Regions from separate parts of the Gordonia jacobaea genome, predicted to be linked through region 2. Evidence: predicted binding sites of a transcription regulator. Region 2 holds the regulator's gene; each other region holds the start of a gene.

Region 1 (10,118 bases), on a different contig from region 2:
GCAGGGACCACGCTGGTCCACCACGACCTCTCGTCGCTGCCCAGTGGTCGGGTGCTGCGCACGACCCGCTCGATCGACCTCGACGGCGTCGAGCGCACCGACATTCGCGAGATCTCGCTCGAGCACGGGTGCGTGTCGTGCACGCTACGGATCGACCTGCTCCCGCTGCTGCGTCGACTGCACCAGCGATCAACGGTGGAACGTATTGTGCTGCAACTCGATCCACTCATCGAACCCGAGTCGTTGTGCTGGTCGATCGAGCATGTCGTCTGCTCTGACATGCCTGGATTCGTCGACGCTCCCGCGGGATACGACGTCGTCGTCGACGCGACGATCGCGTGCGTGTCGGAGATGGAGTGGCTCGACGCCGCGAGTGGTGACATCACCCTCGGCGAAGCTGGGCTTGTCGAGTGGTCTGCTAAGTGGGATTCGGCTGTGGCCGAGGACGATCGCACCCTTGCGCAGGTGGCGGTCGGTCAGGTCGCCTTCGCCGACGCGCTGGTACTCGCGGGCGCCGACCCGGCGTTTCGCGACGCGTGGTCGTCGGCGAGGCTGATGGAGGTCTTGCGTCGCCTCGCGCCCGGCGCTCCGATCGTGATGGAGCTGCCTCAACGACCCATCCGGCCGGGCACCCTGATCCAGTTGCTGCGCGCGATCGGCCCGACCGCCCGACGCGGCGCAGTCTTCGGTCCGCATGACCCGCTGCTGCGCGGGACTCCACCGCTGACCACCGAATGTGGCGTGTCGATGGCCGTATTCGAGAGCGACCGCCCCTTCCATCCGACGCGACTGCACGACGCCCTCGACCACCTGCTCGACGGTGTCATCTGCTCCCGCGGCCGAATCTGGCTGGCAACGCGATTCGACGACGTGTTCTGGCTGGAGGCCGCCGGCGGGGCGCTACGGGTCGAGGAGGCCGGACAGTGGGTCGCGGCGATGTCGGCCGACGAGCGCGCCGACGTCGAGGAGACGCGCCTCGCGATGGCGGCGCTTCGGTGGGACGAGGTATTCGGTGACCGTCACAACGCGCTGACGATCTTGACGCACCGCGCGGACGTCACCGAGATTGTCGAGGCATTGAACGCCGCCACGCTCACCGACGTCGAAATGGCGGAGGGGCCGGATGCCTGGCGCGAGTACGACGACCCGTTCGGCACCCGGCACGGGGACCCCTGCGCCGACAGCACGCCTCCCGGGTCCGGATTGCTCTCCATCACTGACGGCCTCGACACCGATCAACAGCACAACGATTCCGAGAAAGGGGATCTCCCATGAAATCTGGCATCCATCCCAACTACCACCCGGTCGTCTTCCGCGACGCCGCGACCGGCACGCAGTTCCTCACCCGGTCGACCTCGACGTCGACGCAGACCGTGGAATGGCATGACGGACAACACTATCCGCTGATCATCGTCGACATCACGAGCGCGTCGCATCCGCTGTGGACGGGCACCGCACGCGTCGTCGACACGGAGGGGCGCGTCGAACGTTTCCGGCGGAAGTATGCAGCGAAGGGCGCATCGGGCAGGGGTTCATCGGGAAGGGGAGGGGTTCGGTAGAAGAGCGGCTGCGCGCGCTCGGGATTGTCCGTTACGACGAGTCTCCACAGATTCGATCTTGTGTTCGAGAATTCCTCGACGCTGTCGGTATTGTCGGGTAATGTAGAACGCATATTCGATATGACGTGGGGCGGGGGTGGCGGCACGTGAACAGCAACAGCAATGGCGTTCAGGGCGGTGGCGCGCCTTCGGCTTTGGCCGCTGCTGCGGTGGGGTCGGCGGATGCGGTGGTGGCGGAGAAACTGTCACGGCTTGCCGCGGTGTTGGATGAGTTAGCTGCCGTCGATGTGTCGCTGGTGTCCGATGCGGCGCTGGTGGAAGCCACTGCTGAGGCCGAACGGTTGGCGTTGCGGACTGCGGGCGCGGTGACGGATCGCTTGATTGTGGAGGCCTCCGACCGGGATCTGCCCCGCGCTCTGGGTTTCCGCGATATTCGCAATTTCATGGGGCATGGCCTGCATATCGGTGATCCGGCTGCGCGGCATCGGGTGATCGCCGCGACTGGGTCGTTCACCACGATCTGCGGCGACCGCCTACCACCGTCGTGTCCCACGTTGGCCGGCTATGTGGTGGAAGGTCGGGTCGCCGGCGCACATGTCCGGGCGGTACTCGAGGTGTTGGAGGCGATCCCCGGTGAGGTGTCGGCCGAGACGAAATCTGCTGCCGAAGCGCAGATGGCTGGGTATGCGGTCCAGTTCACGCCTGCCGAAATCACCAACCTCGGTTCACGGCTACTTGCCCATCTGGATCCGGATGGGACGCTGACCACCTCGAAGGACCGTAAGCGTCGACGCCGGTTGTGGGTGAACCGGCAGAACGCGCAACTCATGTCGCGGTTGACCGCCGATCTCGATCCGATCGCCCGCGCACGCCTCGACACCGTGCTCGACGCGTGGGCCAAACCCGGCATGAATAACCCCGACGACCCCGACTCGCCGGTCGGGCCGATCACCACCGCGAATGCAGAACAGGTCGCAGCGGCCGCCCTGCGTGATGAACGCTCACCCGCGCAACGCAACCACGACGCCTTCTCCGCCCTACTCGGCCAGGTGTTGGAATCCGGCATGCTCGGCAACACCCACCGCGGATTACCGATCCAGGTCATCGTCACCACCAGCCTGCAGGAACTCGAAGAGCAGGCGGGGATCGCACAGACCACGTCCGGAACACTGCTGCCCATACAAGACCTCATCTCGATGGCCGCAGCGAGTGGCGCGAGCCAGTATTTGGCGGTGTTCGGTGAACACACCGGCGTGCCGCTCTACCTGGGGCGGTCGAAGCGGATCGCGTCACTCGGACAACGACTCGCCTCGTTCGCCTCACCCGGCGGAAAGATGTGTTCGGCACCGGGCTGTAACCAGCCCGCTTCACGGGTGCAGATGCATCACGCTGCGAAAGACTGGGCCGACGGCGGACTCACCGATATCGACCAGTTGGTTCCCGCCTGCGATGTACACAACCGGAGAGTTGGCACGAAACCAGGGCAGTTCACGACACGCATGATCACCGACGGCCCCGACACCGGGCGGGTTGCCTGGCGGCTCAACGCCAAGCCCGGCATGCCGGAGAATCCCGAACGCATCAACCGCATCGCGGACGTCAAAGCCGACTTCCGCGACTACCTCGCCGCCGAACACGCCAGCACCGACGCTGCAGCGGCTGCACGCGCCACCGGGTCAGGTACAGACGCGACGGTTACCGAGATCGGCGCGCGAGCAACAGGCAGAGGCGACGCCGAGATCGAGGCGGACACAGCCAGGACAGCGGGCGCCGCTGCGGACACGGCCGGCGCCGAGATCGTCGCGGACGCAGTGCATGGCTGGATGGTGTCGCCGTCCTCGGTGCCAGACTCGCCGAGCAGGCAGGTGGCACGTCAGACGCTCACCGGCGTCGAACTCGCGCTGGCGGATGGGATGCCTTCCGCTGATACTCGGCCTCTCGGCAGGCGGGTCGACATCCGATGGAACCTAACCAGGCCACTCGAACTCGACCCCGAGCCGCCCACAGACCCCAACCCGCCCACAATCCCGGGCACGCCGACAGGTCCAGCTCCACCGGGCGACCCCCTCACACCCCACGGCGTCGGCCCACCGTTGGCCGACGCCGCCTGACCACCGCGGCGACCAGTACCACGCGCCAACCTGGCTGGCCTGCCCGCCCAACGAATCGGGCGCAACGTCGAATCTGGTTGTGTCGCAACCCATCTGCACCCCGCCACCACTCCGGTGGCGGGGTAGGGGTCGTGCCGAACTGGTGGGTGGGTGTCAATCCACCAGCAGCAGTGGTGCCGTGCTGAACAGCACGATGACGAAGAAGGCGAACTCGAACCACATTGCGCCCTGCCAGATCTGCCAGCGGCCGCCTGCGCGCCAGACCCGGTACGTGCGTATCGCTGTCGTGAGCGCTGCGATCAGTACGACGATCGGGGCGACGATGAGCAGGAGCGTCTGCAGGCCACCAGATGACGCGGCCGCGACCAGCACGATGGCGACCGTGAAGAACACCGTGATCACGACCGACGTCATCGCGCGACGGAACTCACTCGGCTCAGACGGTGACGGGCTGCCGGTTGCTTCGCCATCGGTGCGACCGGTGTGATCGCTGTGCGAATTATCTTGCGGCCCAGTCATTTTTGGGTCACCACCAATCGGTTCGGGTGAAGGGTGCGGCTGTTCGGGATGTAGGCGGCGGTTCATTCACCGTACATCTGTCGGTCATTGCAGCAGTGCTGCCTGCACCTTCGGGACCTTGTTCCATTGCCCTCGCAACCGTCGGCGGGCACGATGGATGGTGAGGGTTACTGAGCAGACAGTTGTGAGGAGTTGGAAAACAGATGAATGCGATTCTCGTCGGCGTCGACGGTTCTGAAGCGGCAACGGCAGCAGTCCGTTGGGCAGCCAAGGAAGCAGAACTCGAGCACCTCGACCTCAAGCTGGTCGGGGTCTACGACGCGAGCACGAGCGACTACGCGCCTGGGCTCATCATCCCGCAGGACGTGATCGATGCGATCCGGCAGGACGCCACCGATGCGGTGCAGAGCGCTGCGGCCGCAGCCAAGGAAGTTGCGCCCGACATCACCATCCATACGTCGATCGTCGACGGTGACGCTGCGCGTGTGCTGCTCGAGCTCGGCAAGGACGCTGCACTGATCGTCGTCGGAACACGCAAGCTCGGCAGCGTGAAGGGACTCTTCCTCGGTTCCGTGAGCATCACCGTTGCCGCACACCACCACGGCCGCGTCGTCGTGATCGACGGCGAGGGCAACACCGACGGACCTGTCGTCGTCGGCATCGACGACTCGCCCGTGAGCGAGGCCGCCATCAAGGAGGCATTTCGGCAGGCGTCACTGCGCAATGTGTCGCTCGTCGCGGTGCACACCTGGACCCCGCTCGACGTCGACGCCCTGCACGGCTACGGAATCGATCCCGACGAGGTCACCCGTATGTCGCAGGATGCCGTCGAGGCCCTCGCCGAGCGGCTGGCAGGCTTCGCCTCCGACTTCCCCGACGTCACGATCGAGCGGAAGGTGATCCCCGAGGACCCGGCCAAGGCCGTGCTCGACGCCGCAGGCGACAAGGCGTCGCTGATCGTGGTCGGCAGCCGTGGTCGCGGAGGCTTCACCGGCCTGCTCCTGGGATCGACGAGCCAGAAGGTGCTGCGGGAAGCCAACGCTCCCGTGATGGTCGTCCGGAGCTGACCGGGCTGGGCCACCGGAGAGCCGCGCCCTAAATGTGTGTCCAATCGAAGGAGTTGGGTGCTGCAGCACCCACATCTATCGATAGGACACACATTTAGGTAGGTCCGGCGGGTGGGCGGGCTCGGGTGTGTGATCTCGACAAGCTCGATCAGCGGGCAAGGCGACTTCAAGTTCACTTGAAGTCGCCTATTGTCGTTTTATGGGCCTGAAGAAGATCGAATTGTCCGTCGGTGAGCTGGCGCAGCGCGCGGGCATCGCGCCGTCGGCCGTGCGGTTCTACGAAGACCAGGGGCTGATCTTCTCGCGGCGCACGTCGGGCAACCAGCGGCGCTACCACCGCGCGATGCTGCGGCGGGTCGCGTTCATCCGCGCCTCCCAGGCTGCGGGGATACCGCTTGCGGTGATCGGGGAGGTGTTCACCGAGCTCGGCGATCACGAGTCGCCGTCGCGCGCGATGTGGGAGGCGGCGTCGCAGCGGTGGATCGCCGACATCAATCACCGCATCGACCTACTCGAGACGATGCGCGACATGATCGGTTCGTGCGTCGGATGCGGTTGCTTGTCGTTGGGTGCGTGCCACCTGCTCAACCCTGGCGATGAGTTGAACCGGCAGGGTCCGGGTCCGAGGCGGCTTCCGATCGACTGACGCGTGCGGCGTCGGACGTCATCGTTAGGCTGAGCATCATGGCCCGACCGTCTCGCGTGGCCCTCGCTCTGGGTAGCGGGGGAGCTCGCGGTTACGCACACATCGGCGTCGTCACCGAACTCGACGCACGCGGGTACGAGATCGTCAGCGTCGCCGGATCATCGATGGGTGCACTGGTCGGCGGGCTCTACTGTGCCGGGCGTCTCGACGACTACGTCGACTGGATCAGCGGTTTGTCGCAGCTCGACGTGATGCGTTTGCTCGACGTCTCGCTGTCCAAGCCGGGCGGGATGATCGGCGCCGAGCGCATCCTGGCGCGGGTTCGCGAGATCCTTGGCGACACCGTGATCGAAGACCTCGAAATCCCGTTCACCGCGGTCGCCACCGACCTCGCCGCGGGTCGACCGGTGTGGTTCCAGAAGGGCAGCCTCGTCGACGCCATCCGGGCGTCGATCGCGATCCCCGGTGTGATCCGGCCCCACGAGGTCGACGGTCGACTCCTCGCAGACGGCGGCATCCTCGACCCACTGCCCGTCGCGCCGACGTCGGCGGTCAGCAGCGACGTGACGATCGGGGTTGTCCTCGACGCCGACGAGGGCGCAGAACACGGCGCGAGTCGAGCGCCCAAGACCAAGGGCGTGATCCGCCGCAACATCACCCCGTTGTTGGAAAACGACTGGGTGCGCTCGGTGCGCGAACGGTTCGGCGTCGAGGCCGACGATTCCGGGAGCCACGACGCTCCCGAGGAGGACGCGCCCGCCGGGTCAGACGGATCCGACGACGTCGAGACGCTGTCAACGGCGAGCGAGGTCGACGACGGTGCCAAAGCGGCTCCGATGGGCAGGATCGAGATCCTGCTGCGCTCTCTCGACATCATGTCGATCGCGCTGACCCGCTACCAGATCGCGGGATACCCGCCGGACATTCTGATTCGAGTGCCACGTAAAGCCGTGCGCACGTTGGATTTTCACAAGGCCACGGAGATGATCGAGCTGGGTCGCGCACTGACCGCCGAAGCGCTCGACAAGCTTCCGGAGGAGCCGTGATCTGAGTGAAGCAGATTCCTCGCGGGATCTGGGTGCTGCTGGCTGCCAACGTGGTCATCGCTCTCGGCTTCGGTCTGATCGCGCCCGCGCTCCCGACCTTCGCGCGCAGTTTCGACGTCGGCTACACCGCGGTGTCTGCGGTGGTGTCGGCGTTCGCGGTGATGCGCCTTGTGTTCGCGCCCGCCACCGGACGCCTGGTGACGGTACTCGGCGAACGTCGCATCTATCTGACCGGTCTGCTGATCGTCGCGGCGAGCACATTGGCATGTGCGTTCGCGCAGAACTACATTCAGCTTCTCCTGTTCCGTGGTGCGGGCGGTATCGGTTCGACGATGTTCACGGTGTCGGCGATGGCGCTGCTGATCAGGTTGTCGCCCAACGAGATCCGCGGCAAGGTCTCGGGGTTCTTCTCCGCGGGCTTCCTGATCGGTAACATCACCGGCCCACTGATCGGCAGCGCGCTGGTCGGGTTCGGATTGCGCATGCCGTTCGTGGTGTACGCCGTCGCACTGTTGATCGCGTCGGCGGTCGTCGCAACGCAACTGCGCGACACCGCGGCGCCCGAGGTCTCCGACGTTCCGCAACGAGGTGCGATGTCGCTGCGAACCGCGTTGCACGACAGCGCCTACCGCGCGATCATCGCGTCGAACTTCACACAGGGCTGGGCGTCGATGGGAGTGCGCGTCGCGGTGGTGCCGCTCTTCATCACCGAGGGACTCGACGAGTCGGCCGCCATGACCGGTGTGGTCCTCGCCGTGTACGCGGCCGGTAACGTCGCCGCGATTCTGGTCGCGGGAAGGATGTCCGACAGGCTCGGTCGCCGACCGGTGATGCTTCCCGGCCTCGCCATCATGGCGATCTCGACAGCCCTGCTCGGGTTTTCGCCGAATATCGTCTTCGCGCTGGTGCTCTCGCTGTTCGCCGGTGTCGGATCGGGATTGTTCGCCCCGACTCATCAGGCCGCGCTCGCCGACGTTCTCGGCGCCAGACGTCAGGGTGGTTCGGCGCTCGCGGCCTACAGCATGTCGTCAGATCTCGGTGCGGTCACCGGTCCACTGATCGTCGGGTTCGTTGCTGGAAGTGTCGGATTCGGCCCGGCATTCGTGCTGACCGGAGCGGTGGCAGCCGTTGCGTTCGTCGCATGGCTGTTCGCCCGCGAGTCGGCTCCCGAGGTTGTCGGTGCCGTCCCGCGACTGCATCCGACGCAGCAGTCCGATCCCGACGCACCCTGACGCTCGGCGTCGAGCATGCGCGGCACTCGGCGACTAGATTTGATCCATGCCTGCGTCGACTGCCAGCGGTGACTACACACTCGGCTCCAACACGGAGGTCGGCCGACTATGCGCGGTGATGCTGCACCGCCCCGGCGACGAACTGCTGCGCCTCACCCCGCGCAACAGCGACCAACTGCTGTTCGACGGTTTGCCCTGGGTCGCACGCGCTCAAGAAGAGCACGACGAGTTCGCGGCCGCACTCACCGCGCGCGGCGTCGACGTCTTTCTCCTCGGCGATCTGCTCACCGAGACGCTCGATCACAGCGGCGCCGCGCGAATCCAGGGAATCGCAGCAGCAGTGAACTCCCGACTACTCGGACCGCACCTTGCCGAAGAACTGGCCGGGTATCTGCGCGGCCTGCCCGCACCACAACTCGCCGACGTGTTGACCGCCGGCATGACCTTCGACGAGTTGCCGTTGACCCCGGCGGCGGAGTCGGCGTCGCTGGTGCGCCGCATGCACGTCGGGCCGGAGTTCGCCATAGCGCCGCTGCCCAATCTGCTGTTCACCCGCGACAGTTCGTTCTGGATCGGGCCGCGCTTCGCGATCACCTCACTCGCGCTGCCCGCCCGCGTGCGAGAGACCTCACTAACCGACCTGATCTACGCGCACCACCCGCTGTTCACGGGTGCGCGACGCGCGTACGAATCGCAGGTCGCACCCGTCGAAGGAGGCGACGTGCTGCTGCTGGCGCCAGGAGTCGTCGCCGTGGGAGTCGGTGAACGCACCACCCCCGCCGGCGCAGAAGCCTTGGCGCGCAGCCTGTTCGCCGACGGACTGGCCCACACCGCGCTGGCGGTTCCGATCGAGCAGCAGCGCGCATTCATGCACCTCGACACGGTCTGCACCATGGTCGACGCCGATGCCGTCGTGATGTATCCGAACATCCGCGACAGCATGTCGGCATTCACGTTGCGCGACCTCGGCGACGGCGACGTCGACGTGAGCGGGCCGCGCCCGTTCGTGGAGGCGGCCGCGGACGCGATGGGCATCGGCAAACTCCGCGTCATCGACACCGGCCTCGACCCGGTCACCGCCGAGCGTGAGCAGTGGGACGACGGCAACAACACTCTCGCTGTCGAACCGGGTGTCGTCGTCTCCTACAACCGCAACGTCGAGACGAACCGCAGACTCGTCGACTCGGGTATCGAGGTGATCGAGATCGAGGGCCGCGAACTCGGCTCCGGCCGCGGCGGTCCACGGTGCATGTCGTGCCCGCTGTCGCGGGACCCGCTCTGAGGTCGACGATGGACCTCGCCACACGGCTCGCCATCGACCACGACTCCGATCGCGCACCCTTCGAACAGGTCCGCCTCGGCGTCATCGACCTCATCACACGGGGCCAACTGCTTGTCGGAGAACGGCTTCCGACGGTGCGCGCACTGGCCGCCGACCTCGACCTCGCCCCCAACACGGTCGCGAAAAGCTATCGCGAACTCGAGGCCGCCGGGATCATCGAGACCAGGGGCCGACGCGGAACATTCATCAAAGCCGGATCGAACACGACGCTCGACGACGCCCAGCGCGCCACCGTCGACCACGTCGCCGCGCTGCGTGCGATGGGAGTCGACGACGCCACGATCGTCGACCTGGTCACGCGGGCCGTCGGCGGCGACGAGCATCCCGCTGGCTGAGCGGCCCCCCGCTGGTTGAGCGCCCCGCCGCTGGTTGAGCCTGTCGAAACCACCCCCGCCCGCGCGTCAGCCCCAGCTAGGCAGCCAGATCTGTTGGTGCCATTCCTCGGGCGAGATGGGACTGGCGGTCAGGATCGGCCACAGCCAGGCGAAGTTCGCGACGACCAGCCCGATATAGATCGCGACGACGATGATGCCGAGAACCTGCCGTTCCGGCCGGGGTCTGGTCGGCGACGATCTGGTGGCTCGCAGTATGTCGCC
Region 2 (10,118 bases):
TTCGTTCTTGCAAAACGGGCAGCGCATGTAGTCCTCGTGCAGATCTCGGGACGCAGCGGCTCCGTCGGTCTGGCTCGGTCCGATCGTCTGACGACCGGCGGAGGCGAGACCGCAGCGGTGACCGTGTCGGTTTCCGACTGGACCCTGTGACATCGAGAATACCGCCAGCGCTCAGCGGTACGCGGGTGTGACAAGCGGTTGGCCAACGCGCAGCCCACTCGACGGCAGATCGTTGAGGTCGATGATCTCGTCGATGACGGTCTGACGCGGCACATCAGGCGCGACGCGTGCGGCGATCGAGCTCAGCGATTCGCCGGAACGCACGTGGACCACCTGCGTGGAGGTCGACGACGGCATGCTCGCCCGCTGGTAGTCGGCGCCGACGGTCCCGACCACCCACACGGTCAGTGCCAACCCGACTCCCGCGAGTACCGCCAAGAACGCTGCCCGGCGCCGACGGGCAGCCACCAGCTCGCCGACGCCACCGGCGCATCGCGTGCCCGCTGGCCGCGTTGAGGTTCCGTGATCGAACGCGATCCGACGCCGAGGTTGCGGCATGACGTCTGCGCCGGCGGTCCGTCGGGACTCAGTCGTTCGAACGTGCCCCGCCACACGTAGCTCGTCGCTACGCACGGGATTCGACGGTGCACGTCCACTGACCACCGTGGCGCGGTGAACTCGGGGACGCGTCGTCGATGCAGGTCGCGGCGTTGCAGATCGGGTGGTCGGCGGTGTTGCCGCGGATGCACTCGACGTGCTGGGAATCGTGCGGGTCACCGGGTTGGTCATCAAGCTGGTCATCGCTACCTCCAATGGTCGATCAAGCGTTCGATGAACTGATGTTCGAGTTCTACCAGAGGGGTCCGACAAAGTCCTGCGACACGTCGAACAAATGTTTGATGTTGTCAGTGGCCTCCGCTACTGTCGGCGCCAGACGATGGAAGAAAGACGCACCCCACCCCGCTTCACAACAGCACCCGGTTCACAACAGCACCCGCTTCACACATCAGGAAGGACGGAACCGATGACAGAGAAGTCACGACGCGGCCCGTCGTCGCCCAAGGGCAACGGTCGCAGCGTCGAAGGCAAGAAGAGTGGAGGCGGCGAGGAGGCACCGATCCATCCGGCCGTCGCCGAGGCAACACTCACCGATCGCCAGCGTGGCGTCCTCGATGTGATCCGAAAGTCGGTGCGCGAGCGCGGGTATCCGCCGAGCATCCGAGAGATCGGCGACGCCGTCGGCCTCACGTCCACGTCATCGGTCGCACACCAGTTGCGCACCCTCGAGCGCAAGGGCCTGTTGAAGCGCGACGCCAACCGTCCGCGGGCGGTCAACGTCTCCGAGGCTCCCGACGCACATCACTCCGATGCCATCAACGGAGATCTCCCGACCCCCACGTTCGTTCCGGTACTCGGCCGCATCGCGGCGGGCGGTCCGATTCTCGCGGAGGAGGCGGTCGAAGACGTCTTCCCGCTTCCGCGTGAGCTCGTCGGTGAGGGCTCGTTGTTCCTGCTCCGCGTCGTCGGCGAATCGATGATCGACGCCGCGATCTGCGACGGCGACTGGGTTGTCGTGCGTCAGCAGAATGTCGCCGACAACGGCGACATCGTCGCAGCGATGATCGACGGCGAGGCGACGGTGAAGACCTTCAAGCGCAAAGACGGCCACGTCTGGCTGATGCCGCACAATCCGCTCTTCGATCCGATCCCCGGAGACGACGCCGCCATCCTCGGCAAAGTCGTCACGGTGATGCGCCGGGTCTGATGCGCGGAACGGGCCCCGCAGGTCGCTGACCAGCGGGGTCTGCGTCAGCCGTCGAGTTGCTCGGCAGCTGCGCGTCGGGCGAGTGCCGGACTCGAGGTGGCAAGTGCGGCAGCGGCGGCAGCCCGGCACTGCTCCATCGTCGCCGTCGACAGCTTCGCCCCGACTGCGGGCGTCGCCGCCGGAGCCGCCGACAGCGAGGTGACTCCGAGCCCGACGAGCACACATGCGAGCGACGGGTCGGCCGCGGCCTCGCCACAGACTCCGACGGGTTTGCCCTGCTGGGCGCCGGCGGTCGCAACCTGCGAGATGAGTGCGAGCACCGCCGGTTGCCAGGGGTCGGTGAGTTCGGCGAGTTCTGCCGACATCCGGTCGGCGGCCATCGTGTACTGGGTGAGGTCGTTGGTTCCGATCGACACGAAGTCAACCTCGGCCAGAATCGCGGGCGCCAGGATCGCCGCTGCCGGGATCTCGATCATCACGCCTGCCGTCAGACCACGCTGACGGACGAGTTCGGCGAACTGTGCGGCCTCCGCGGCCGTGGCGATCATCGGTGCCATGACCCACGGCGTCGTGCCGGACTCCTCTGCCGCGCGCGCAATCGCGTCGAGCTGAGTTCGCACGATGTCGGGGTGGTCGTCGCCGATGCGGTTGCCTCGCACGCCTAGTGCGGGATTCGCCTCGTCCGGGTGCTCGATGAACGCCAGCGGCTTGTCCGACCCGGCGTCGAGCGTCCTGATGACGACTTTTTGGCCCGCGAACGCCTCGAACACGTCGCGGTACAGCCGCGTCTGCTCGTCCACATCGGGCTCATCCGCCCTGTCGAGAAACGCCAACTCGGTGCGGAACAGCCCGATGCCCTCGACTGGTGCATCGGCAGCGCTGCGCGCGGAGACGCCGTCGGCAACATTCGCGAGGATGGCGACGGCGGTGCCGTCGGCAGTCCGGCCGGGGCCACGCCACGCAGCAACAAGCGCGGCCTCCGCAACGCTGCGCTCGACGAGTTCACGCGCTTCGGACCCCTCTGGTTCGACGGTGATCGACCCCGCGCCTCCGTCGAGCAAAACCATTGTGCCGCTGGTGATCTCACTCAGTCGCGCCACAGCGACCACGCACGGGATGCCCAACTGCCGCGCGATGATGGCGGTATGACTGGTCGGTCCGCCGAGACGCGTGGCCAGCCCGACGATCACCGCGGGATCGAGCCCAGCGGTATCCGCGGGAGCGAGGTCGTCAGCGAAGAGAATCGACGGGTGACTCGGCGTCGGAATTCCCGGCTCCGGCTGGCCGAGCAACTCGGCGACCACTCGGTCACGAACGTCGTTGAGGTCGGTGATCCGCTCTGCCATCAACCCGCCGAGTTTGGCGAACATCTCGGAGAACTGCGCCGTGGCCGCGACCGCGGCGGCGGGCGCCGACGCGCCCTTCGCGACACGCGATTTCGCCGCACCGATCCATCCCCGATCCTCGGCCAACCCGGCGGTCGCAGCAAGGACCTCGGCCGCAGCTCCCGACGCGTGTGATGCGCGATGACGCAGCCTGCCCGCGACGACTGCCGCGGCGGCGACGAGGCGTTCCGCCTCCGCGTCCCGCTCGCCCTCGGCCAGAACGTGATCGGTGCCGAGTGACGTCTCGTCGTAGGTGACGCGCCCACCCGGCCACAACACCGGCCCGTAGGCGAACCCCGCGACGACGGGTGTTCCCGACAACTCTCCTTGACCGTTCATGGTGACCCGATTCTCCGATACCAGGTGATTCTCCATTGCGTCTGCTGCCTTCCGGGTCGATCGGCCGGGTGCGGTGATCTGTGAGGGATACCCGGCATCGTGAATTTCTGTGATCAAAGTTACTCGAAACACTTGACTTGTCAACACACACGGGCGTAAACACAGATATATCAACATCGAATGCCACACAGAACCAAACTCACGATGATCCGCAGAAGCCAGATCCACAGCAGCCGGATCCACAGCACACAGACCCACAGATGGTTCGCCGAAGCGCGAGCCACACCACAGATCGGAGTCGACAGGTGTACGCCGAAGAGCGACAGCGAGCAATAGCCGATCAGGTGCGCGCGCACGGCCGCGCATCCGTGACCGCCCTCGCCGACAGGTTCGACGTGACGAGCGAGACGGTGCGCCGCGACCTCGCGGTCCTCGAGCGCGCAGGTAGCGTGCAACGCGTCCACGGCGGAGCAGTCAAGGCCGGGACGGTCGAGGTAGTCAACGAGTTGGGACTCGACCAACGCGAGTCCTCCCACACCGCAGAGAAGGCCGCGATCGCACGCGCTGCGATACGGTTTCTGCCCTCGGACGGCGGATCGGTCATCTTCGACGCCGGAACCACCACCTACCAGGCCGCCAAGCTGCTGCCGGCGGATCGCAGGCTCACGGTGATCTCCACGAGCCTCCAGCTCGGGCAGGCACTCACCGCGCACGAGCGGGCCACCCTACTCATGGTCGGCGGTCGAGTCCGCGGACTCACCCAGGCCGCAGTCGGAGCCGAGACCGTCGCAGCGCTGCGAAAGATGCGTGCTTCGGTTGCCTTCGTCGGCACCAACGGGATCAGTGAGGGCCACGGCCTCTCCACCCCCGACGCGGAGGAAGCCTCGGTCAAGTCCGCCATCGTCGCCGCCGCGCAGCGTGTCGTAGTGCTGGCCGACTCGTCGAAGATGGAACGCGAGGACTTCAGCTCGTTCGCTCCGCTCGACGAGGTGGATGTCCTGATCACCGACGACGGGATCGACCCCGAGTTCTCGGCGGCGCTCTCGGCACACGGCATCGAGGTCGTGATCGCATGATCCTCACAGTCACAGCCAACCCGAGTCTCGACCGCACCCTGGAGATCGCAGGACCGTTGATGCGGGGCGAGGTGCAACGCAGTACCTCCACCCGGGTCGAGCCGGGCGGCAAGGGAGTCAACGTGTCCCGCGTCGTCGCGGAAGCCGGCATCCCCACCGTCGCGGTACTACCCGCGCACGCCGACGACCCGTTGCTCACCGCCCTCGACGCGGTCGCACTGCCCTATCGCACGGTCGATATCGACGGCCAGATCCGCACCAACATCACGGTCGCCGAAAACGACGGGACGACCACGAAGATCAATGCGCCCGGCCACACCCTCACATCTGCCGAACTCGACGATCTGACAGCGCTCGTACTCGGCAGCGCCGAGGACGCGTCGTGGGTGGCACTGTGTGGCTCGCTTCCGCCGGGAGTTCCCGACGACTGGTATCGACGCATCTCCGATCGCCTCGTCACGAGCGGACGCCGCGTGGCGATCGACACTTCGGGCGCACCCCTGAGCGCGGCGATGTCGGGGCCCATCGACCTGATCAAACCCAACGACGAAGAACTCGCCGAGGTCAGTGATATCGCCCCGGCCGAACTGGCCGCTGCCATCGCCTCGGGCGACTACCTGCCCGTCGTGGCGGCGTCGCGCACGCTGATCGCCACCACGCAGGGAGCGGTACTCGCGACCCTCGGTGCGGCGGGTGCGGTACTCACGACCGCTGAAGGCAGTTGGCTGGCCACTCCCCCGCCGATCGTGCCGCGCAGCACCGTCGGGGCAGGCGACGCGTCGCTGGCCGGATACCTCATCGCGTACACGGCAGGCGCCTCCGAACCCGACCGTCTCCGCACGGCAGTCGCCTACGGATCGGCGGCCGCCGGACTTGCAGGGACGCAACCGCCGCTTCCAGCACAGGTCGACGTCGACTCGGTCGATGTCGTCGAACTCTCGGGAGCCGCCCCGATCACGTGACCCCACAGCCTCCAGACCCTGTACGCGAATCGCCACGAAGCTCACCGACCAGAACCGGAACACCCCCTCCGGCCGCACAGAAGTAGAAGGAAAACCCATGTCCGACAACATCATCACCGCAGCGACGGTGCATCTCGATGTCGACGCCGGTAGTGATCCCGCCGCCGTCATCACCTATCTCGCCGAGAATCTCGGCGAGGCCGGGCGCACGACCGATCCATCCGAACTGAGCCGCGCCGCCCTGGCCCGTGAGGCGAAGTCGGCAACCGGGCTGCCCGGTGGGATCGCGATTCCTCACGCACGGGCCGCATCGGTCACCACTGCCAGCCTTGCGTTCGCCCGACTGTCCAACAACGTGGACTTCGGTGCCCCCGACGGCCCGGCCGACCTGGTATTCCTCATCGCAGCACCCGAAGGCGCTGCGTCCGACCACATGAAGCTGCTGAGCTCGCTCGCACGAGCGCTCGTGCGTCCCGACTTCGTCGCCGCCCTCCGCGAGGCGCCGAGCGACGAGCGCGTCGTCGAACTCGTGGATGAGGCCATCAACCCTGCCCCGGCAGGCTCCACGTCGACATCCGCCGCGCCTGCTGCGGGCGCCGCCGCTGCTGCCGCAGTCCCGGCAGCAGGCACGAAGACCGCGAAGACACTGAGTCCCGATTCGCAGAAGCGCCCCTCGATCGTCGCGATCACCGCGTGCCCCACCGGAATCGCACACACCTACATGGCCGCGGACGCACTCAAGTACGCCGCGGAGCGGGCGGGCGTGGACTTCCACGTCGAGCCGCAGGGATCGTCGGGCACGACGCCGTTCACCCCTGACGTCATCGCAGGCGCCGACGCCGTCATCTTCGCCACCGACGTCGGGGTGAAGGGCAAGAGCCGCTTCAGCGGAAAGCCGGTCATCGAGTCCGGGGTCAAGCGCGCCATCAACGAACCCGACAAGATGATTGCGGAGGCCGTCGAGGCGTCGCGCAATCCGCACGCCTCGCGCGTCGACGGGTCGGCAGACGACGGTGCCGGCGCAGCGGAGGGATCGGCGTCGAGCCTGTCGTTCGGCAAGAAGATCCAGCAGGCACTCATGACCGGTGTCAGCTACATGATCCCGTTTGTCGCGGCAGGCGGACTGTTGATCGCGTTGGGCTTCCTGCTTGCCGGATACGAGATCGCCAACAAGACGCTCGATTCATCCAAAACCCTGTCCGACGGCGCCTACATCGCGCTGAACAACAGCCTCTGGGATCTACCCGCGGGCGGTCTCGGCCAGTACCTCGGCGGTGTCAGTTTCGCGATCGGCGCGCTCGCCATGAGCATGCTGGTACCCGTCCTTGCGGGTTACATCTCGTTCGCGATAGCCGACCGTCCCGGTATCGCACCCGGTTTCGTCGCAGGCCTGGTCTCGGTTGCTGTCGGCGCGAGTTTCATCGGAGGTCTGATCGGTGGACTGATCGCAGGCGCCGTGTGCCTCGCAATTTCCCGACTTCCGTTGCCGCAGTGGGCACGTGGACTCCAGCCGGTCATCATCATCCCGCTGTTCGGCAGCCTGATCGTCGGCGGTCTGATGTTCATGTTGCTCGGCAAGCCGCTCGCCTGGGTCACCACCCAGCTCACCGACGGTCTCAACAGCATGAGCGGCAGCTCGAAGATCGTCCTCGGCGTGGTTCTCGGACTCATGATGTGCTTCGACCTCGGCGGACCGGTCAACAAGGCCGCGTACCTCTTCGCCACCACCGGTCTCGCGATCGGCGACACACCCCAGCTCGAGATCATGGCAGCGGTCATGTGCGCGGGCATGGTTCCGCCGCTCGCGATGGCACTCGCCACCGTCATCCGCCCCGGACTGTTCACCGAGCCCGAGCGCGAAAACGGTAAGGCCGCTTGGTTCCTCGGCGCTGCATTCATCTCCGAGGGTGCGATCCCGTTCGCCGCGAAGGACCCGATCCGCGTGATTCCGTCGATGATGGCGGGCGGCGCACTCGCAGGCGCACTGATCATGGCCTTCGGAGTCACGCAGCGTGCTCCGCACGGCGGCATCTTCGTCTTCTTCACGATGAACCACTGGCTGCTCTTCCTCGCAGCACTTGCGGCAGGTACGGTCCTCGGCACGGTGTGCGTCGTCGCGGCCAAGCAGTTCGGGCGATCGGCCAGCCGCCAGACAGCTGCACCCGAGCTCGAGACCATTCCCGCCTGAAATCACCAGTCCCGACATAACCCCATCTGCAAAGGAGCAAATAATGCCAAGCACCACCGTCGAGGTCGGATCAGCCGTCGGATTGCACGCACGACCAGCAACGATCATCGCCGAGGCAGTCGCCGACGCGGGTACACCCGTGACGATCTCGGTCGTCGGAGGCGAACCTGTCGACGCGGGATCGGCACTGCTGATCATGACGCTCGGTGCCGAGAAGGGAACCGCGGTCGTCGTCGAATCCGACGATCAGGCAACGCTCGACGCCATCGCGAAGCTCGTCGCCGCCGACCTCGACGCCGAGTAGACCCCTACTGGGCCAACGAGGCCAGTTCTCCCGCCAGCGCCGAGGGCACACGGACACGCATCCGGGTGCCCTCGGTGCTGTGGTCTGTGGTGAGAACCTCGCCCTCGCGGTGAATTCGTGACACCAGATCGCCTCGCGTGAACGGGATGTCGACGGTGAGTTCCACATCGTCGCGACCCACGAACTCACGGACCGCCTCAAACAGTTCGGGCAGTCCCTCACCGGTGCGCGCCGAGACGTACACGACGCCCGCTGAGTTGGGTCCGTGCGTACTACCGCCCGCGCCGAGCATGCCGCGCAATTCGGTGAGCCGGGACGCATCGATGGCATCGATCTTGTTGATCACCAACAACTCCGGGGGTGGCGCGACTCCCTCTTCGGCCACAACGTCGTTGATGACCCGCCGGACCGCCGTGATCTGTTCCGCGGGGAACGGGTCGCTGCCGTCGACGACGTGCAGTACGAGATCGGCATCGACGACCTCCTCCAGCGTCGACCGGAATGCCTCGACGAGTTGCGTCGGGAGATGGCGGACGAAGCCGACGGTGTCGGTGAAGACCAGTTCGCGGCCGTCCTCGAGAGTCGCGCGGCGCGTCGTGGGATCGAGGGTCGCGAACAGCGCATCCTGCACGAGCACACCCGAACCCGTCATGGCGTTGACCAGACTCGACTTACCCGCGTTGGTGTATCCCGCGACGGCGATGCGCGGCACAGCGCCCCGCAGTCGCGCAGAGCGCTTCGTGGTTCGGGCGGTGCGCATTTCGCGAATCTCGCGGCGCAGCTTGGCCATTCGCTCACGGATGCGCCGACGGTCGGTCTCGATCTTCGTCTCACCCGGTCCGCGTAGACCGACGCCGCCGTTGCTGCCGGCGCGGCCACCGGCCTGACGGGACATCGATTCACCCCAACCACGCAGGCGCGGGAGCATGTACTCCATCTGCGCGAGGGCGACCTGCGCCTTGCCCTCACGCGAACTCGCATGCTGGGCGAAGATGTCGAGGATGAGGGCAGTTCGGTCGATCACCTTGACCTTGACGACCTTCTCCAGCGCGGTCAGCTGCGCAGGCGTCAGCTCACCATCGCAGATGACGGTGTCGGCGCCGGTGTCGGCGACGACGTCGCGCAGCTCCTGCGCCTTGCCCGAGCCGATGAAGGTCGCGGGATCGGGTGAGGATCGTCGCTGGATCACCGCTTCGAGGACCACGGAACCCGCGGTCTCGGCGAGTGCCGCGAGCTCCTCCATGTTCGCCTTCGCGGCGGCCGCGGAGCCCTCGGTCCAGACGCCGACGAGCACCACGCGCTCGAGGCGCAGTTGTCGATACTCGACCTCGGTGACGTCGGTGAGCTCTGTCGAGAGCCCGGCGACGCGCTGCAGCGAGGCGCGATCGGAGAGTGCGAGCTCGCCGGTCGTCGGGGTGTGGGCACGGTCGCGGGAATCGTCGTGGTCGCCGAAGTTTGCGGGGTCGACGAGATCGTCGGGATCGATCAGATCGCGGGAGAGGTCGATCGCGGGTGCGTTCGCGTCGACGGGACGGGTGTCGTGCAGGTCATGTACCTGTGGTGATGTTTCGGTCATACACCATCCATGGTGACACGCCGACGCCCCGTCGAGCACGTGGATATCCGCCGAGCCGCCGTACAGCGGGCCTGCGGCACGTCAGTCGACGCGATACCAGCCCGCCCGGAATCGGCCGTCGGCCACCAGTGCGGACGGTCCACGCAGCGTCGCGTGACCGTCGGCAACGGTGACCGTCACCCTTCCGCCGGGCACGTCGATGACCATCTCACCTGCGTCGCGGCCGAGGGTCTGCAGACCCGCTGCCGCCGCCGCGACCAGCCCCGTTCCGCAACTTCTGGTCTCGCCGACTCCGCGCTCGAAGACACGCATCGTGGCGTGCAGACCACCGTGCGGGCCGTCTTCGGGAGACGTCAGCAGTTCGACGTTGGCGCCGTGCGGAAAGACGCCGTCCGGCAGGACGACGCCGCTAGAGAAATCGATCGCGGCGAGGTCGGCCGTCGACATGTCGGGCACCACGCACGCCAGGTGAGGGTTGCCGACGTCGACCGCGACACCCGGGTAGAGGTCGTCGCCGATCCGC
Region 3 (10,118 bases), 290 kb from region 2:
TCGAACACGGCGTCGACGTCGGTGGCTGTTGCGATTCGGGCATTCGGGGTTCCGCCCCACATGCCACGCTCGTCGGCGACGGTCATCCCGCGGGTCAGAGCTCCGGTGAGCTCGACACCGACCTGGGCGGGCAGGGTGTCGGCGATGGCCGGGTCGAGTGCAACCATCGCGGCGAACGGATCGTGGAGATGAGCCAGGTAGCCCTCGTCATGGGCGTCGTGGAACTCCAGGTAGAAACGCATTGCGTCGACGAGGTGACGCACGATCGGATTATCGGCAACCGATCGGATGCCGGGTTCGTCTGTCGGATCCAGATACTCGACAGGACTGCTGCCCGCCGCGGCCGCCAGTCGAACCAGGTGGTCGGGGAGAAGTGCGACGGTCTCCGTGAGATCGAGTGGGCAGACGATCGGGGCAGGCGCACCGTCGACGCCGAATGCGGCGAAGACCTCGGCGGCAGCCTCCGGGTCGACGGCGATATTCCACTCGGCGACGGGCGTGGTGTTGCCGTGGACATGGAACGCGCCACCCATGATGACCAACCGCCGAAGTCGTCGTGGCAGGCTCGGGTCGCGTCGTATCGCGGTGGCAAGCGACGTGAGTGGCCCGGTGACCAGCCCGACCAATTCCCCGTCGTGCGCCTGCGCCGCGTCGAGCCAAGCGTCTGGTGCGTCCGTGTCGGCGACGACGAGGTCGGATGTGGGCAATTCCGCGTATCCGACACCCAGTGGTCCGTGTGTGTCCTCGGTGGTCATCAGTGGTGCGACGAGCGGACCGTCGGGCCCGCGATGTACCGGAATCTCACCGCGCTCGCACAGCGACAACCAGGCGAGGTTGTTGGCGGCGACGACGTCGACCGGCACGTTCCCTGCGGTACTCGCGATCCCCACGATGTCGACGTCGGTGCGGGCAAGCAAGTACAGCAGTGCGACCGAATCGTCGATACCGGTGTCGCAGTCGAAGAACAGTCGCTGGGTCACGACACAATTCTGATGGATACGCAACGAATACGTACGGTCGGGTTCATGGCAACGTACACAACGGCTTTCGAATGGACGGAGACAAATCGGGAATGGCTGATCGAGAACCCGATCAGGATCGTCGGGTATGTGATCGTCGCGCTGGTGGCCCGCTTCGTGTGCAACCGGCTCATCGACCGCGTCACACGACGTCGACCCGGAGAGGGTTCGATGCCGCTGCTCCTACGCCACCTGCGTGACCGCGCACCGTCTGGCGCCAGCAGGGCAGTGATCAACCAGAGGCGCTCGCAACGGGCTCGCACCATCGGATCGGTGCTGAAGTCCGTTGTGTCGATCGTGCTGCTCACCTGGGTGGTGCTGGCGATCCTGTCCGTACTCGGAGTCAACATCGCGCCGTTCATCGCCTCAGCCGGTGTAATCGGTCTGGCAATCGGATTCGGTGCTCAGAATCTCGTGCGCGACTTCGTGACGGGAATCTTCATGCTGCTCGAGGACCAGTACGGAGTCGGCGACGTCGTCGATCTCGGCGAGGCAGTCGGGGAGGTCGAATCGGTCGGTCTTCGGATCACGACGGTGCGTGACGTCGACGGCACGCTCTGGTACGTCCGCAACGGCGAGATTGCGCGCGTCGGCAACATGAGCCAGGAGTACGCCGTAGCCCGCGTCGAATTGCCCGTCGCACTCACCGCGGATGTCGACAGGGCGCAGGAAGTGGCACTCGCCGCTGCGCACGCCGCCGTGGAGTCGGATGCGCTCTCCGAGCACGTGACCGGCGAACCCGACATGCTCGGCGTGCAGGAACTCTCTGCCGATCAGCTGATCTTGCGAATGACGGTCACCACAAAGCCCAACTCGCAGTGGAAGGTTCAGCGGACACTGCGCCGCGAGATCCTGCGGGCCTACGACGAGCATGGAATCGAATTGCCGTATCCGCGGGGCCAACTCCTCGCCGCGTCGCCGAACTAGCGGCAGCAGGGGCGTGGCGCGCGAGGCTGGGCGACCGACCGAGCAACCAAGCCTGCCCCGCCACCGGGTTGTGGTGGCGGGGTGTGGACGGGTTGCGGCACAACCGGATTCGACGGTTCGCCCAGGCTAGGGGGTTGGCGCGTCGGTCAGGTGACCGTTGGTCAGGCTGCGTCGGCCAGCGGTGGGTCGACGCCGCCGAATCGGTTGGGGTCGCCTGGTGGAGCCGGACCGGTTGGCGCGTCCGGGTCTGTGGGCGGCTCGGGATCGGGTGGATCAGCGAGGTTCCATCTGATGTCGACCCGCCTGCTGAGGGGCGGGGTGTCGCCGACGGACATCCTGCCCACCAGCGCGCGCTCGATGCCGGTCAACGTCGGCTCATTCGCGCTCGGCGCACCTGGCATCAAAGGCGGCGACTCCATCCAGGCGCCGACCGCGCCCGCGACGATCTCGGCGTCCGGTGTACCCGAGCCTCGCGCGCCGATCTCGGTGACTGTCGCGTCTGTGCATGTCCCGGTTGCGCGTGCCGCGGCGGCGGCTTGGTTGCTGGAGTGTTCGGCGGTGAGGCAGTCGTGGAAATCGGCTTTGACGTCGGCGATGCGGTTGATGCGTTCGGGATTCTCCGGCATACCGGGTTTGGCGTTGAGTCGCCACGCGACCCGGCCGGTGTCGGGTCCTTCGGTGATCATGCGGGTGGTGAATTGGCCGGGTTTCGGGCCGACGCGGCGGTTGTGCACATCGCAGGCCGGGACGAGTTGGTCGATATCGGTCAACCCGCCGTCGGCCCAGTCTTTCGCGGCGTGATGCATCTGCACCCGTGAAGCGGGCAGGGTGCAGCCCGGTGCGGAACACATTTTCCCGCCCGGCGAGGCGAACGAGGCGAGTCGTTGCCCGAGTGACGCGATCCGCTTCGACCGACCCAGGTAGAGCGGGATGCTGGTGTGGTCACCGAACACCGCCAAATACTGGCTGGCCCCGGCGGAGGCGGCCATGTTGATGACATCGCTGATCGGCAGCAGTGTTCCGGACGTGGTTTGCGCGATCCCCGCCTGCTCCTCCAACTCGTGCAGGCTGGTGGTGACGATCACCTGGATCGGTAACCCCCGATGCGTGTTACCCAACATCCCTGACTCGAGTACCTGCCCCAACAGGGCGGAGAATGCGTCGTGGTTGCGTTGGGCGGGTGAGCGCTGATCGCGCAGGGCGGCGGCCGCGACCTGTTCGGCGTTCGCCATGGTGATCGGCCCGACAGGTGACTCCGGGTCGTCGGGATTGTTCATGCCCGGTTTGGCCCACGCGTCGAGCACCGTATCGAGCCGGGCGCGGGCGATCGGATCCAAATCAGCGGTCAACCGCGACATCAGCTGCGCGTTCTGCCGATTCACCCACAACCGGCGTCGACGTTTACGGTCCTTCGCGGTGGTCAGCGTCCCATCCGGATCCAGATGGGCCAGTAGCCGCGAACCGAGATTGGTGATTTCAGCGGGCGTGAACTGGACCGCATACCCAGCCATCTGTGCTTCGGCGGCAGCTTTCGTCTCGGCCGACACCTCACTAGGGATTGCCTCCAACACCTCCAACACCGCCCGGACATGCGAGCCCGCGACACGACCCTCCACCACGTAGCCGGCCAACGTCGGGCACGACGGTGGCAGTCGGTCGCCGCAGATCGTGGTGAACGACCCGGTCGCGCCGATCACCCGATGCCGCGCCGCGGGATCACCAATGTGCAGACCATGCCCCATGAAATTGCGAACATCGCGGAAACCCAGGGCGCGGGGCAGATCCCGGTCGGAAGCCTCCACGATCAAGCGATCCGTCACCGCACCGGCGGTCCGCAGTGCCAGGCGTTCGGCCTCAACAGTGGCTTCCACCAGCGCCGCGTCGGACACCAACGACACATCGACGGCAGCCAACTCATCCAGCACCGCGGCAAGCCGTGACAGTTTCTCCGCCACCACCGCATCCGCCGACCCCACCGCAGCAGAGGCCAACACAGATGATCCCAAAGCTGAAGGCGCACGGCCATTCTCGCTGTTGTTGCGATTGCTGTTCACGTGCCGCCACCCCCGCCCCACGTCATGTCGAATATGTGTTCTACATTACCCGACAATACCGACAGCGTCGAGGAATTCTCGAACAATTTTTCGACCTTGTGGACACGCGTTTCGCCGAGTCCCGACCACCCATTTTCGGTCCAGCGTTGCGGCGTTGAACACTCAAGGTGTCAAGGATGCTCGTGATCGCCGAGAACGCGACGGCGGCACGGTTTTCCGGGGCGATAGTTGCCAAAACATGGCAGTCGCCGCTCGCTGCCCCTTCCACAAAGACACCCGACAATTGGTAACTAGTCAGTTACCATTTATGAGTGTCCGTCTTCGTCGCAATCGCCGACCCGGTGCGTCGCGGGATCCTGCGGATCCTCGTCGACGGCCCGCAACGAGTCGTCGACATCCAACGGTTGCTCGCCGCCCGTCACCCGATTTCGCGGCCCGCGGTGAGTCGACACTTACGGGTGCTCGCCGAGGCCGGCCTGGTCGAGGCCGCCACGACGGGCCGGGAACGTCACTATCGACTCGACCCGACACCACTGCTCGAGGTGCGGAAGTTGTTGTCCGACCTCGGATCCGGGGACGCCGCGGACGCCTCCCGCGTGCCGATCGCGGAGTCGGCACTCGACGCCCTGAACACCGAGGTGTACCGAACCCGACGCGAAAGACGCAGGGCCGCAAGCCCAGACAGGTCCAGCCGACACACTGCCGAACCCGACGTCACATCCCACCAGATACAGGAGTCAGGATGACGAATGCGCCCATACCCAGCGGCCGGCACCGCGTCCGCCGAGAGGGCGACGTGGTCGAGTTCACCCGTACCTACCGCGCCGCCGTCGACGACGTGTGGGCCGCCGTGACCGAGTCCGATCGGCTCGCCCGCTGGATCGGTTTCTTCGACGGTGACCCCGACGAGGGTCACGTCGCCTTCACGATGAACGCCGAGGGGGAGGAGAACATGACCCCGGTGCGCTACGACATTCGACGCTGCGAGCCGCCACATGTCCTTCAGGTGCACACGACCGACGATGCCGGTACGTGGGATCTGATCCTTGAGCTGGACGAGAACAGTGGCATCACGACGCTGAGGCTCAGTCAGATCGTCCACGACCCGGAGATCATCGAAAGCACCGGCCCGGGGTGGGAGTACTACCTGGATCGTCTCTCGGCGGTAGTGACCGGAACGGACCCGGCCGACCTCGACTTCGATGACTACTACCCGGCGCAACGGGAGTACTACCTCACGGTGCGGGACCGGGTGAACGCGAGCGCGAACCGGTCACCGGACTCCGGCTACTGACGTCGGCGGTGTCGACGCCCGCCGGTTGAGTAATGACCGGCGGAGCGGCGGGAAGCGGGCGCGAGTCTCTTGTCTGCGCCACAGCAATGCGCGACGGCGCCGACACGGAAAACATTCAGTCGCAGGCACTTGGACCGACCGTGCAGATCTTGTCGCCGGTCGTCCACGCTGGAGACTGGCTTGAGCATCTGTACTCGCGATCTCCCGACACGACCCAGCACGGCTCGATTGCCCCAGCCCGGCCGCCCAACGAAAAAATCCCGGAGAGCAATGCTCTCCGGGACTCTCGCGGTGTCCGAGGGGGGACTTGAACCCCCACGCCCGTTAATAGGGCACTAGCACCTCAAGCTAGCGCGTCTGCCATTCCGCCACTCGGACTCGGTGCTTCGGTGTCTCGCGGATTTCTCCGTTCCGCACCGGGCCGGATAACACTAACCGAGGTTGCCCCCGTATCCCAAATCCCGTAGGAGTGAGGGGTGACTTCGGAGCCTGAGAACACCGCCGGGACCATCAAAGCCGTCGACGAAGTGGTCGATATCGTCAGCAAACTGATCCGCTTCGACACCTCCAATACGGGAGAGCCCGAGACGACGAAGGGCGAGGAGGACTGCGCCAAGTGGGTGGCGGGGATGCTCGAAGAGGTGGGGTACACCACTCAGTACGTCGAGTCGGGGCGACCGGGACGCGGAAACGTGTTCGCGCGGCTCGCCGGTCCGCCTGATTCCGACCGTGGTGCGCTCCTGGTGCACGCGCATCTCGACGTCGTGCCCGCAGAGCCTGCCGACTGGAGTGTCCACCCGTTTTCGGGGTCGGTGTCCGACGGCTACATCTGGGGCCGCGGCGCCGTCGACATGAAGGACATGGCGGGCATGGCGCTGGCACTGGCCCGCCAGTTCAAACGTGACGGAACCGTGCCGCCGCGTGAGCTGGTCTTCGCCTTTCTTGCCGACGAAGAGGCTGGCGGGACGTGGGGATCGCACTGGCTGGTGGAGCATCGGCCGGATCTGTTCGAGGGCATCACCGAGGCAGTCGGCGAGGTCGGCGGCTACTCACTGACCGTCGACCGCCCGGACGGCACGCAGCGTCGTCTCTATTTGGTGGAGACGGCCGAGAAGGGGCTCTCGTGGATGCGGCTCACCGCCGAAGCCACTGCGGGCCACGGATCGTTCCTGCACTCCGACAACGCTGTCACCGAGATCGCCTCCGCGGTCGCGCGAATCGGAAACCACGAATTCCCTCTCGTGATCAGCGATTCGGTGGCCGAGTTCCTGCAGGCGGTGTCCGAGGAGACGGGTTGGGACCTCGGTCCCGACACACCTGACCTCGAGACCGCCTTGTTCAAACTGGGCAGCCTCGCCCGGATCCTCGGTGCCACACTGCGCGACACCGCCAATCCGACCATGCTCAAGGCCGGCTACAAGGCCAACGTCATCCCGCAGAAGGCCGAGGCCGTCGTCGACTGCCGTGTTCTTCCCGGACGCCAGAAGGCATTTGAGGCTGAGATCGACGAGTTGATCGGCCCCAACGTCCGACGGGAATGGATCACCCACCTCGACTCCTACGAGACGACATTCGACGGCAACCTCGTCGACGCGATGAACGACGCGATCCTCGCCTACGACGAGGACGGCCGAACCGTCCCGTACATGATGTCGGGCGGCACCGACGCCAAGGCGTTCGCCAAGCTCGGTATCAGGTGCTTCGGCTTCGCGCCGCTGCGCCTGCCACCCGAGCTCGACTTCGCCGCGCTCTTCCACGGCGTCGACGAGCGTGTCCCGGTGGATTCGGTCCTGTTCGGCACGCAGGTGTTCGAGCACTTTCTGCATCACAGCTGAGCGGTCCCCCGACCTACGGTTCAGCTGCGATGCGTCAGCGCGATCAGTCGCCGAGCACCCGCCGCAGGTAGTCGTTGCTGAAAACGCGCGAGGGGTCGTACTTGTCCCGAACCGCGAGGAAGTCGTCGAATTGCGGGTACACAGCGCGGAAGTACTCCGCGTCGCGAGTGTGTAGCTTGCCCCAGTGTGGCCTGCCGTTGTGGGCAACCATGATCTCCTCGACGTCGGCGAAGAACGCCGAGATGTCCGCGGGATCGTCACGGTGGTAGCGGTGGACCGCGATGTAACCGGTGGTACGCCCCGAGGCCGTCGAGAGCATCAGATCGTCGGCGGCGGCTGCGCGCACCTCCACCGGGAAGCTGACGCGGTATCCCTTGCGTGCGATGAGCTTCTCGATGTCGTTGAGTACCTCCGCCACGGCGGGCAGTTCGACCGCGTACTCCATTTCGCGGAAGCGCACATCACGGATCGACGCGAAGACCTCTGCCGACGGTGCGACGTAAGTGCGCTCCGAAAGCGCATGACTCGCAACCCGATTGAGCGTCGGAACAACTGCGGGCACACGGCGTCCGAGTTCGCAGACAACGCCGTAGACCTTGTTGCTGATCAGGTCGTCGTCGATGTATCTACGCACCGAGCCCGGCCCACTCGGCGTCGCATCTGCGGGAAGCCTTGTATTGGTCTTGGCCAGCGCGCGACGAGTGTGCGGGAACCAGTAGAACTCGTGGTGGTCGAAGGATTCGACGCGGTCGAGAAAGCCGCCGACCGCATCGTCGAGGTCGAGCGGCTCGTCGTGAGCGCGGAGACTGAATGCGTCGACGCATTCGATGGTCAGCTCGACGATGACCCCAAGCGCACCCAATCCCAAAGCGACAGCGCGCAATTCGTCATCGTCGGCAGTGAGGGTGACGACGTCGCCGGTGCCGGTGACGATCTTCGCGCCGACGATCTGCGTCGAGATCCCACCGAAGTGCAGACCGGTTCCGTGTGTACCCGTCGACGTGGCCCCGGTGATCGTCTGACGATCGATGTCGCCGAGATTGCGCATTCCGAGCCCGTAAGGGGCGAGCAGAGCGGGGATCTCGTGCAGCCGGGTGCCCGCACGCAACGTCACCCGCTTCCCGTCGACGCCGACCACCCCGCGGAGCGCGGACATGTCGAGCTGAATGCCCTCTGGCACGCCGATGGCGGTGAAGCTGTGCCCGGAGCCGATCGGCTTGATACGTGTTCCGTCGGCCGCTGCTGTCGCGACGAGCTGCGAGACGGCGTCGTCGCTGTCGGGTGTCGCGACTGCCGTTGTGGCCGACTGGTTTCCACTCCAATTGCGCCACTGCGTGCGCGTCTGTGTTGTCACAGGTAGCACTTTTCTTCCCCTCGGTAGGTCGGAACGAGACCGTCGACGCGTGCCTGTCCGTTCTGGTCACGTCCGATCAGAGCAACTGTCCTGGCGCGCTCGCACACCTCGCCGGACTTGGTGTGGCGGAACCACACTCGATCACCCGGCACCAGCGTCGACGCGGGGTCGCCGGTCAGCGGCGTCTGCACCTCGCCTGCGGCCTCGGTACCGACGTAGGACAAACCCGCGGGCCACACCGGACGCGGCAGTCTGTCGGGCGCGGGCGGGCCGGACGCGATCCATCCGCCACCCGCGCACGTGATGATCTTTGGCGCGGGTCTGCGCGTCACGTCGAGACCGAACATCAACGCGGGAGCGGGCTGAAAACGTCGGTATCCGTCGAACAGATGGCCGCCGAAAAGCCCACTGCCCGCGGCGATGTCGGTGACCGAACTGTCGCGGGCAGTCTCTTCGAGCGAGCCGGTTCCGCCCGCGTTGACGATCTCGATGTCGGCGAGCTCGCGCAGCGAGGAGATGATCACGCCCCGTCGTCGTCGCAATTCGAGCATGGACACGCGCTGCATCGCCCGGGTCGCCCTGTTCATCAGTGGCTTGCCGTCGACGTCGTCGGCGACTCCCGCAACCTGAGCCTCGTACGACATCACGCCGACGAGCGCGAACCCCGGACGTGCGACGATCGCACCGGCCAGTGTCAGGGCGGCGTCTGCATCGTGCACAGGGGAGCGTCGGACACCGAGGTGGACGCGACCCCCGAACAGTCGCAACGAGGCGTCGAGGTCGATGGCCACGCGAACCACCGAACGGTGCTCTGGCGAGGCGATGGAGTCGATGACGTCGAGTTGCGCGACGTCGTCGACGAGCAGCGTGACGCGCGTCAGTGCGACGTCGTCGGCGAGGAGGTCGGCGAGAGCGGCACGTCGAACCGACGGATACCCGAGGAGCACATCGTCGATGTTCGACTCGGTGGCCAACCACTGCGCCTCGGCGACGTCGTAGGCAAGGACTCCCGCAAACCCGTCGCGCGCGACGACGTCGTCGATGATCGATCGCACGCGAAGCGACTTGCTGGCCAACCGAATCGGCACACCGCCCGCTCGGGCGGTCAGGTTGGCGATGTTGTGTTCGAGCGCGGTGAGATCCAGTGCGAGGGTCGGCGCGTCGATTCCCGCATCACGCACCGCCGCGTCGATTCCCGCGTAGTACCCGTCGGGGTCGGTCGACCACGGCTGTGACGACGCGACTGCGCCCGAGTGGGTTGTCGTGGCCTCGAGACGGCCCATATGTGCTGCTCCCAGAGGTGTTGTGGGGAGCTCGGAGTACCCGGCTCCCAAAGTTGACCAAGTGGTCAACTGAAAGTTACTACACAACTTCCGGCGGCGGGACGTGAAAGTGCATCTCGGGCTCCGAGCGCTGCGGATTAGACTCGCGAACGAGTCCACGCACGCTCGGCCATACCGGCCGTACTCGCGAGAGAAAGGTGTTCGATGACCTCGTACGACCCCTACGCAGACCTGCCGAACCTGCCGACGTTCACGCTGACTTCGGAGAGCGTGGCCGACGGCGCGCCGCTGGCAACTCCTCAGGTCAGCGGAATCATGGGCGCGGGCGGCGCCGACGCCTCACCGCAGCTCT

The links. The regulator LexA, encoded in region 2, represses DNA repair genes until DNA is damaged. The targets are predictions, from matches to a motif close to CGAACANNTGTTCG.
Region 1: a site for LexA is predicted at 1,613-1,626, ahead of ACRVY7_RS02155 (HNH endonuclease signature motif containing protein). Genes of this name have one in related genera too.
Region 3: a site for LexA is predicted at 4,029-4,042, ahead of ACRVY7_RS12660 (HNH endonuclease signature motif containing protein). Genes of this name have one in related genera too.

What each region holds. Positions count from the first base shown of each region.
Region 1 is NZ_CBDRLS010000001.1:477,829-487,946, reverse strand. Features, by position in the region: gene mrf (ribosome hibernation factor-recruiting GTPase MRF) at 1-1,275, shown strand, start outside; gene ACRVY7_RS02160 (type B 50S ribosomal protein L31) at 1,272-1,559, shown strand; gene ACRVY7_RS02155 (HNH endonuclease signature motif containing protein) at 1,706-3,670, shown strand; gene ACRVY7_RS02150 (hypothetical protein) at 3,824-4,084, opposite strand; gene ACRVY7_RS02145 (universal stress protein) at 4,393-5,256, shown strand; gene soxR (redox-sensitive transcriptional activator SoxR) at 5,456-5,902, shown strand; gene ACRVY7_RS02135 (patatin-like phospholipase family protein) at 5,941-6,948, shown strand; gene ACRVY7_RS02130 (MFS transporter) at 6,954-8,180, shown strand; gene ACRVY7_RS02125 (arginine deiminase) at 8,227-9,462, shown strand; gene ACRVY7_RS02120 (GntR family transcriptional regulator) at 9,471-9,857, shown strand; gene ACRVY7_RS02115 (dolichyl-phosphate-mannose--protein mannosyltransferase) at 9,924-10,118, opposite strand, start outside.
Region 2 is NZ_CBDRLS010000003.1:130,568-140,685, reverse strand. Features, by position in the region: partial or broken gene nrdR (transcriptional regulator NrdR) at 1-27, opposite strand, end outside; gene ACRVY7_RS11465 (LysM peptidoglycan-binding domain-containing protein) at 172-801, opposite strand; gene lexA (transcriptional repressor LexA) at 1,118-1,765, shown strand; gene ptsP (phosphoenolpyruvate--protein phosphotransferase) at 1,810-3,525, opposite strand; gene ACRVY7_RS11450 (DeoR/GlpR family DNA-binding transcription regulator) at 3,795-4,565, shown strand; gene ACRVY7_RS11445 (1-phosphofructokinase family hexose kinase) at 4,562-5,527, shown strand; gene ACRVY7_RS11440 (PTS fructose transporter subunit IIABC) at 5,625-7,715, shown strand; gene ACRVY7_RS11435 (HPr family phosphocarrier protein) at 7,759-8,019, shown strand; gene hflX (GTPase HflX) at 8,024-9,595, opposite strand; gene dapF (diaminopimelate epimerase) at 9,677-10,118, opposite strand, start outside.
Region 3 is NZ_CBDRLS010000003.1:418,855-428,972, forward strand. Features, by position in the region: gene ACRVY7_RS12650 (nucleoside hydrolase) at 1-980, opposite strand, end outside; gene ACRVY7_RS12655 (mechanosensitive ion channel family protein) at 1,026-1,946, shown strand; gene ACRVY7_RS12660 (HNH endonuclease signature motif containing protein) at 2,108-4,000, opposite strand; gene ACRVY7_RS12665 (ArsR/SmtB family transcription factor) at 4,312-4,746, shown strand; gene ACRVY7_RS12670 (SRPBCC family protein) at 4,743-5,294, shown strand; tRNA gene ACRVY7_RS12675 (tRNA-Leu) at 5,587-5,672, opposite strand; gene ACRVY7_RS12680 (M20/M25/M40 family metallo-hydrolase) at 5,771-7,129, shown strand; gene ACRVY7_RS12685 (D-arabinono-1,4-lactone oxidase) at 7,173-8,483, opposite strand; gene ACRVY7_RS12690 (alanine racemase) at 8,480-9,766, opposite strand; gene ACRVY7_RS12695 (YbhB/YbcL family Raf kinase inhibitor-like protein) at 9,971-10,118, shown strand, end outside.